DNA from 3 places in the Streptomyces sp. CWNU-52B genome. Region 3 is predicted to be linked to each of the others. Evidence: riboswitches for the same ligand, from Rfam matches in the RefSeq annotation. Region 3 holds a riboswitch; each other region holds the start of a gene.
The links. Region 3 has a riboswitch for thiamine pyrophosphate ahead of thiC (phosphomethylpyrimidine synthase ThiC). Riboswitches for the same ligand answer to the same signal wherever they lie in the genome.

Region 1: another riboswitch for thiamine pyrophosphate. It lies ahead of ACLVWQ_RS25580 (thiamine ABC transporter substrate binding subunit); the one in region 3 lies ahead of thiC (phosphomethylpyrimidine synthase ThiC).
Region 2: another riboswitch for thiamine pyrophosphate. It lies ahead of thiO (glycine oxidase ThiO); the one in region 3 lies ahead of thiC (phosphomethylpyrimidine synthase ThiC).

What each region holds. Positions count from the first base shown of each region.
Region 1 is NZ_JBLFJV010000027.1:220,993-223,251, reverse strand. Features, by position in the region: gene ACLVWQ_RS25580 (thiamine ABC transporter substrate binding subunit) at 1-781, opposite strand, end outside; TPP riboswitch at 923-1,028, opposite strand; gene rlmN (23S rRNA (adenine(2503)-C(2))-methyltransferase RlmN) at 1,054-2,160, opposite strand.
Region 2 is NZ_JBLFJV010000044.1:121,563-123,821, reverse strand. Features, by position in the region: gene ACLVWQ_RS30215 (NAD(P)/FAD-dependent oxidoreductase) at 1-247, opposite strand, end outside; gene ACLVWQ_RS30210 (hypothetical protein) at 323-667, opposite strand; TPP riboswitch at 720-833, shown strand; gene thiO (glycine oxidase ThiO) at 873-2,072, shown strand; gene thiS (sulfur carrier protein ThiS) at 2,075-2,259, shown strand, end outside.
Region 3 is NZ_JBLFJV010000047.1:69,231-71,489, reverse strand. Features, by position in the region: gene thiC (phosphomethylpyrimidine synthase ThiC) at 1-1,175, opposite strand, end outside; TPP riboswitch at 1,168-1,324, opposite strand; gene ACLVWQ_RS31595 (YibE/F family protein) at 1,396-2,259, shown strand, end outside.

The sequences.
Region 1 (2,259 bases), on a different contig from region 3:
TCGGCGCCGTCTTCGGCTTCGGGTCGGCGTAGATGACCTCGGCGGGCGGGGAGGAGGCGTACGAGACGACGAGCGGCCGCTCGCCCTTGGCCTTCTTGCCGCCGGAGGACCCGGAGAACTCCTCGTTGTAGGCCTGCTCCCAGCCGTCGACGACCTTCACGCCGTTGGCCTTGAGCTTCTTCCAGTACCCCGCCCAGCCCTTGTCGCCGTACTTGGCGGCGGTGCCGAGCAGGAAGCCGAGGCCGGGCGAGGACGTGGAGGCGTTCTCGGTGACGAGAAGATCCTTGTACGCGGGCTTGACCAGATCGTCGAAGGACGTCGGCGGGGCCAGCTCGTGCTCGCTGAAGTAGGCCTTGTCGTAGTTCACGCAGATGTCGCCGGTGTCGATGGGTGTGACCCGGTGCTTGTCCTGGTCGACCCGGTACTCCGGCAGGACGAGGTTCGACCCCTTGGCCTCGTACGACTGGAACAGCCCGTTGTCGAGCGCGCGCGAGAGCAGGGTGTTGTCGACGCCGAAGAAGACGTCGCCCTGGGGGTTGTCCTTGGTGAGGATCGCCTTGTTGACGGCCTGCCCGGCGTCGCCGTCCTTGAGGACCCTGACCTTGTACCCGGACTCCTTCTCGAACGCCTTCAGCACGTCCTTGGTGTAGGCGAAGGAGTCATGGCTGACGAGGGTCACGGTCTTGGACCCGGAGCCCCCGTCGCCGGAGCCGGAGTCCGACGAACCGCACGCGGTGAGCGCGACGAGGCCGAGCCCGGTGGCGACGACCACGGCGGTGATCTTCTGAGCGGTACGCGCAGTGCTCGTGGTGCTCGTGGTGCTCGCGGTACTCGTGGTGCTCACTGGATTCCTCCTGGGTTGTCCAGGAAGAGACGCGGCCCTGCCCGGGACCTCGGTCGGATCCCGGGCAGGGCGCAACAGCTTGAGTAGTGACCGAACTTCCTACCCAGAATGACCTGGGCAAGGTTCAGAGGGTCTGCGGGCTGTCCCGCACTCTCAGCGCTGTGGCGCTCCCCTGTCGGAATATGAAGATGTACGTACTTCCAGCCAGACTACCGCTCGGTGGCCGCGAGCTGCCCGCACGCCCCGTCGATCTCCTGGCCACGGGTGTCCCGGACGGTGACGGGCACACCATGGGCGGCGATCGCCTCGACGAAGGCCTTCTCGTCCTCGGGCCACGAGGCGGTCCACTTGGAGCCGGGTGTCGGGTTGAGCGGGATCAGGTTCACATGGACGGGCTTGCCCTTGAGCATCCGCCCGAGCCGGTCACCACGCCACGCCTGGTCGTTGATGTCCCGGATGAGCGCGTACTCGATGGAGAGCCGGCGTCCCGACCTGGCCGCGTACTCCCAGCCGGCGTCCAGTACTTCCCGGACCTTCCAGCGTGTGTTGACCGGGACGAGGGTGTCGCGCAGCTCGTCGTCCGGTGCGTGCAGGGAGATGGCGAGGCGGCACTTGAAGCCCTCGTCGGCGAACCTGTTGATGGCGGGGACCAGGCCGACGGTCGACACCGTGATACCGCGCTGCGACAGTCCGAGCCCGTCCGGCTCGGGGTCGGTGAGGGCCCGGATGGACTGGACGACCCGCTTGTAGTTGGCGAGGGGCTCGCCCATGCCCATGAAGACGATGTTGCTGAGCCGCGCCGGGCCGCCGGGGATCTCCCCGTCACGCAGCGCCCGCATGCCGTCGACGATCTGGTGCACGATCTCGCCCGTCGACAGGTTCCGGTCGAGGCCGGCCTGTCCGGTCGCGCAGAACGGGCAGTTCATCCCGCAGCCCGCCTGGGAGCTGATGCACATGGTGACCCGGTCCGGGTAGCGCATCAGCACGGACTCGACGAGGGTGCCGTCGAAGAGCCGCCAGAGGGTCTTGCGGGTGGTCTCCTCATCGGTGGACAGATGCCGCACGACCGTCATCAGCTCGGGCAGCAACGCCTCCTGGAGCTTGGCACGCGACCCCGCCGGGATGTCGGTCCACTGCTCCGGATCGTGCGCGAACCGCGCGAAGTAGTGCTGCGAGAGCTGCTTGGCACGAAACGGCTTCTCACCGATCGCGGCAACGGCCTCTTTACGCTCGGCGGGCGTGAGATCGGCGAGGTGCCGCGGCGGCTTCTTGGCTCCGCGGGGGGCGACGAATGTGAGTTCTCCGGGTGCAGGCATAACACGTCAAGTGTCGCAGACATACGAAGAGGGACCCGCCACCCTGTGGACAACGAGCCCCTCGTGTACATCACCGCAGGTCAGAGACATTCACTGCGG
Region 2 (2,259 bases), on a different contig from region 3:
GCAGCCGGACGTCGAGGGCCTCGAAGTCGACGTCGAAGGCGGACCCCTCGGCCTTGCCGAGCAGGACGGCCTTGGACAGCGGCGGGCGGTCGTACGGCTGATGGGGCTCCGCGCCGATCAGGGTCACGCTCCCGCCGAAGCCCCGTTCCCTCAGGGCCACGGCCGTCTGCACCCCGGCCATGCCCGCACCGACGATCACGACGCGCTCCCGCGCCGCCGGACCCGGTTCCTGTGTCAGCTCGCTCACCCGATCACCATAGACACGGGTGAAATCGACGGTCAGGGGGGCGACCGGTGAGCTGTTGCACAGCGTCGGTCCGCGTCAGTCCGCGGTGACCTCTTCGACCACGCTTGTCCCGCTGCCTTCCTGGGACTCCCACTGCCAGGTCTCCGCCAGCCGGGCCCGGCCGTCGGCGGTCTCGGTGACCTGGGACACGCAGTGCCCCGAGGAGGTGGTGCCGTCGGCCTTCAACTGCACGTACCGGAAGTCGAGCCGGTCGCCCTCGCGGGTACCCACGAGGTGGCCGCGTACGACGTCGCCGCCCGCGTACTCGGCCCAGATCAGGCCGTCCTCCTCGTGGTACGCGAACCGGGTGCGCGCCCCCACCTGACCCGGTGCCTGGTCGGCCACGGGGGCGAGGACGAGTCCGTCGAGCGAGCGGGCCATGCCGTGCGGCTCCCTTACTGCGGTGCGGGACGAAGAGCTAGGGTGGCCAACGTAAAGCACTCGCGGGAGCCCGGACGTACCGGGCTGAGAGGGAGGCTGGGACGGCCTCCGACCGTACGAACCTGATCCGGGTCATGCCGGCGAAGGGAGGGGCTGGACGCCCATGTCGCGTACACCGCAAGCACCTTCATCCTCATCTCCACCTGTGTCCTCTCCACGTGCGTCCGATTCGGCCGGTTCTGCCGACGTCCTGGTCGTCGGAGGCGGGATCATCGGTCTGGTCACCGCCTGGCGGGCGGCCCGGCGCGGGTTCACGACCGCGGTCGTGGATCCGGCGCCCGGCGGCGGCGCCGCGCAGGTCGCGGCCGGGATGCTGGCCGCCGTCACCGAGCTGCACCACGGCGAGCAGACCCTGCTCGGGCTCAACCTCGCCTCGGCGCGGCGCTATCCGGACTTCGTCGCCGAGCTGACCGAGGCGACCGGCGAGGAGCTGGGCTACCGGCGGTGCGGCACGCTGACCGTCGCGCTCGACGCCGACGACCGCGCGCAGCTGCGCGAACTGCACACCCTTCAGCAGCGTTCGGGCCTGGAGTCCCAGTGGCTGACCGGCCGTGAGTGCCGGCGTCTGGAGCCGATGCTCGCGCCGGGCGTGCGCGGCGGGCTGCGGGTGGACGGCGACCACCAGATCGATCCGCGCCGGCTCGCCAGAGCCCTGGTCACGGCCTGCGAACGGGCCGGTGTGCAGTTCCACCGGACCTGGGCCGAGCGCCTGACCGTCGTAGGGGGCCGGGCCGCCGGAGTCCTCACGAGGGACGGCACCGAACGGGCCGCGGGGCAGGTCGTCCTCGCCGCGGGCAGCCTCAGCGGACGGCTGGCGGGCGTGCCCGAGCACGTACTGCCGCCGGTGCGTCCGGTGAAGGGACAGGTACTGCGGCTGACCATGCCGGAGCGGCACGGGCCCTTCCTGAGCCGGACCGTGCGGGCCGTGGTCCGCGGCAGCCACGTCTATCTGGTGCCGCGCGAGAACGGCGAGCTCGTCGTCGGCGCGACCAGCGAGGAGCTGGGCTGGGACACCACGGTCACCGCGGGCGGCGTGTACGGACTCCTGCGGGACGCCCATGAACTCGTCCCCGGCATCACCGAACTGCCGCTCACCGAGACGCGGGCCGGACTGCGCCCCTGCTCCCCCGACAACGCGCCCCTGCTCGGCCCCAGCGGGCTTCCCGGGCTGCTCCTGGCGACCGGCCACCACCGCAACGGCGTGCTGCTGACCCCGGTCACCGGCGACGCCCTGGCGCACGCCCTGGTCACCGGCGAACTCCCGGAGGAGGCCCGCCCGTTCACCCCCGGGCGGTTCGCGGCCTCCGCGCTCGACGCCGCCGCACTCACGGAGCAGCCCGCATGAGCGTGACCGTCCTCGTCAACGGGGAGCGGCGGCAACTCGCCCCCGGCACCGCCCTCGACGCCCTCGTCGCCGCGTTGAGCGCGGCACCCTCCGGGGTCGCCGCCGCGCTCAACGAGACCGTCGTCCCGCGTGCGCAGTGGCCCAGGACCCTCCTGCGCGAGGGCGACCGCGTCGAAGTACTCACCGC
Region 3 (2,259 bases):
ATCGAGCCGGGCCGCAGGCCGTCCCCGAGCGAGTACGTGACGTCGTACGCGCCGAGGATCTCGCAGAGCTCCTCGAAGTGCTCGTACAGGAACGACTCCTTGTGGTGCGCCAGGCACCACGCCGCCATGATCGAACCGCCGCGCGAGACGATGCCGGTCTTGCGGTTCGCGGTCAGGGGAACGAAGGGGAGGCGCACACCCGCGTGGACGGTCATGTAGTCCACGCCCTGCTCGGCCTGCTCCACGACCGTGTCCTTGTAGATCTCCCAGGTGAGTTCCTCGGCGCGCCCGTCGACCTTCTCCAGGGCCTGGTAGAGCGGGACCGTGCCGATGGGCACGGGGGAGTTGCGCAGCACCCACTCCCGCGTGGTGTGGATGTTGCGTCCGGTCGACAGATCCATGACCGTGTCGGCGCCCCAGTGCGTCGCCCAGGTCATCTTCTCGACCTCCTCCTCGATGGAGGAAGTGACCGCGGAGTTGCCGATGTTGGCGTTGACCTTCACCAGGAATCGCTTACCGATGATCATCGGTTCGATCTCCGGGTGATTGACGTTGGCCGGCAGCACTGCTCGGCCTGCCGCGATCTCCTCGCGGACGACCTCGGGAGAGACGTTCTCCCGGATGGCCACGTACTCCATCTCCGGCGTGACCTCGCCCCGCCGCGCGTACGCGAGTTGGGTCACCGCCTGCCCGTCGCGACTCCGGCGGGGCAGGCGCGGACGCCCGGGGAAGACCGCGTCGAGATTGCGCAGCCCGCCGCGCGGTGAGGTGTGCTTGATCCCGTCGTCCTCAAGGCGCACAGGGCGCCCCGGGTACTCCTCGGTGTCGCCGCGGGCGATGATCCAGTTCTCGCGCAGAGGCGCCAGTCCCCTGCGCACGTCGGTGTCGACGTCCGGATCCGTGTACGGGCCGGAGGTGTCGTACAGGGTGACCGACCCGCCGTTGGTGAGATGCACCTGACGGACCGGCACCCGCAGGTCGGGGCGTGAGCCCGCGACATACCCCTTGTGCCAGCCGATGGACTTCGCGGATGCGCCGTTCGCGGATGCGCCGTTCCGGGGCGGGGCAGTCGCCCCGCCGCTGTCGGGCGAAGCAGCCCCCTCGGTGCCCTCGACCGGGGTGAGCGCCCCGGTCGTCTCGCTGGAGGCAGGCGTGCGTACGTCCTTGTTGGTCATGAGACCTACTCCCTACGCCGGCATTACCCGGTAACAGGTTCAGCGGTCGACGCAGCGTTTTCCGTCCGGCGATGTTCCACGTGAAACATCGCGGATACGGAGGTCAGCGCCCTCTCAGCCCGGTGCTCCGAGCTCCCGCGTGTGCAAAGGTGCCTCCACGCTAGCGTCACAATGGGCGCGGTGAACAGTGGGCCCCTCTCGTTCTTGCGATGATCGGTCGGTGACCACGACGCAGCAGCCCCCGCTTCCGCCGTCCGAACCACCCCATGGACACGGCCACGACGGCCATGGTCACGGGGGCGGACCGGGATACGGATCCCATGGCCCCGGGGGGAGCGGCGGGGGCGACCAGCCCGGTGGGGGCGGAGGCGACGGACCGGTCGGCGGTGGACACGGTCACTCGCACAGCCACGGTCCCGCGGCCCCTGTCTCCATGCACCTGCGCAAGATCATCGCCGCGGTGCTGATCCCCTTCGCCGCGGCGGTCGTCGTCGGACTCGTGGTGCTCTGGCCCGGCGGCGCCCCGGGTCACGAGCGCACGGGTGTCGGCTTCGACCGGCAGACCCAGCAGGCCACCGTGACCAAGGTCGACAAGGTCGACTGCAAGTCCGTGAACGCCTCGGGTGAGACGCCGACCGGCGACACCTCGACGGCGGAGGGTTCGTCCGCACAGCAGCAGGACTCGGGCACCTGCAAGAAGGCGACCATCCGGGTCGACTCCGGCAAGGACAAGGGCCGTACCTTCACGGAGATCGTCCAGCCCGACTCCTCACGGCAGTTGAAGCAGGACCAGGAGGTGATCGTGGCGTACGCGCCCGACGCCCCCAAGGAGCTCCAGTACTCGGTCACCGATGTGAACCGCAGGCTGCCGATGACGCTGCTCGCCGGCATCTTCGCCCTGGCCGTGGTCGTGGTGGGCCGGCTCCGCGGTGTCATGGCGCTGATCGCACTGGCCGTCAGCTTCCTGATCCTGACGTTCTTCATCCTGCCGGCGATTCTGCAGGGCTCGAACCCGCTGATCGTGGCGGTGGTCGGGGCCAGCGCCATCATGCTGATCGCGCTCTATGTGTGCCACGGCCTCTCG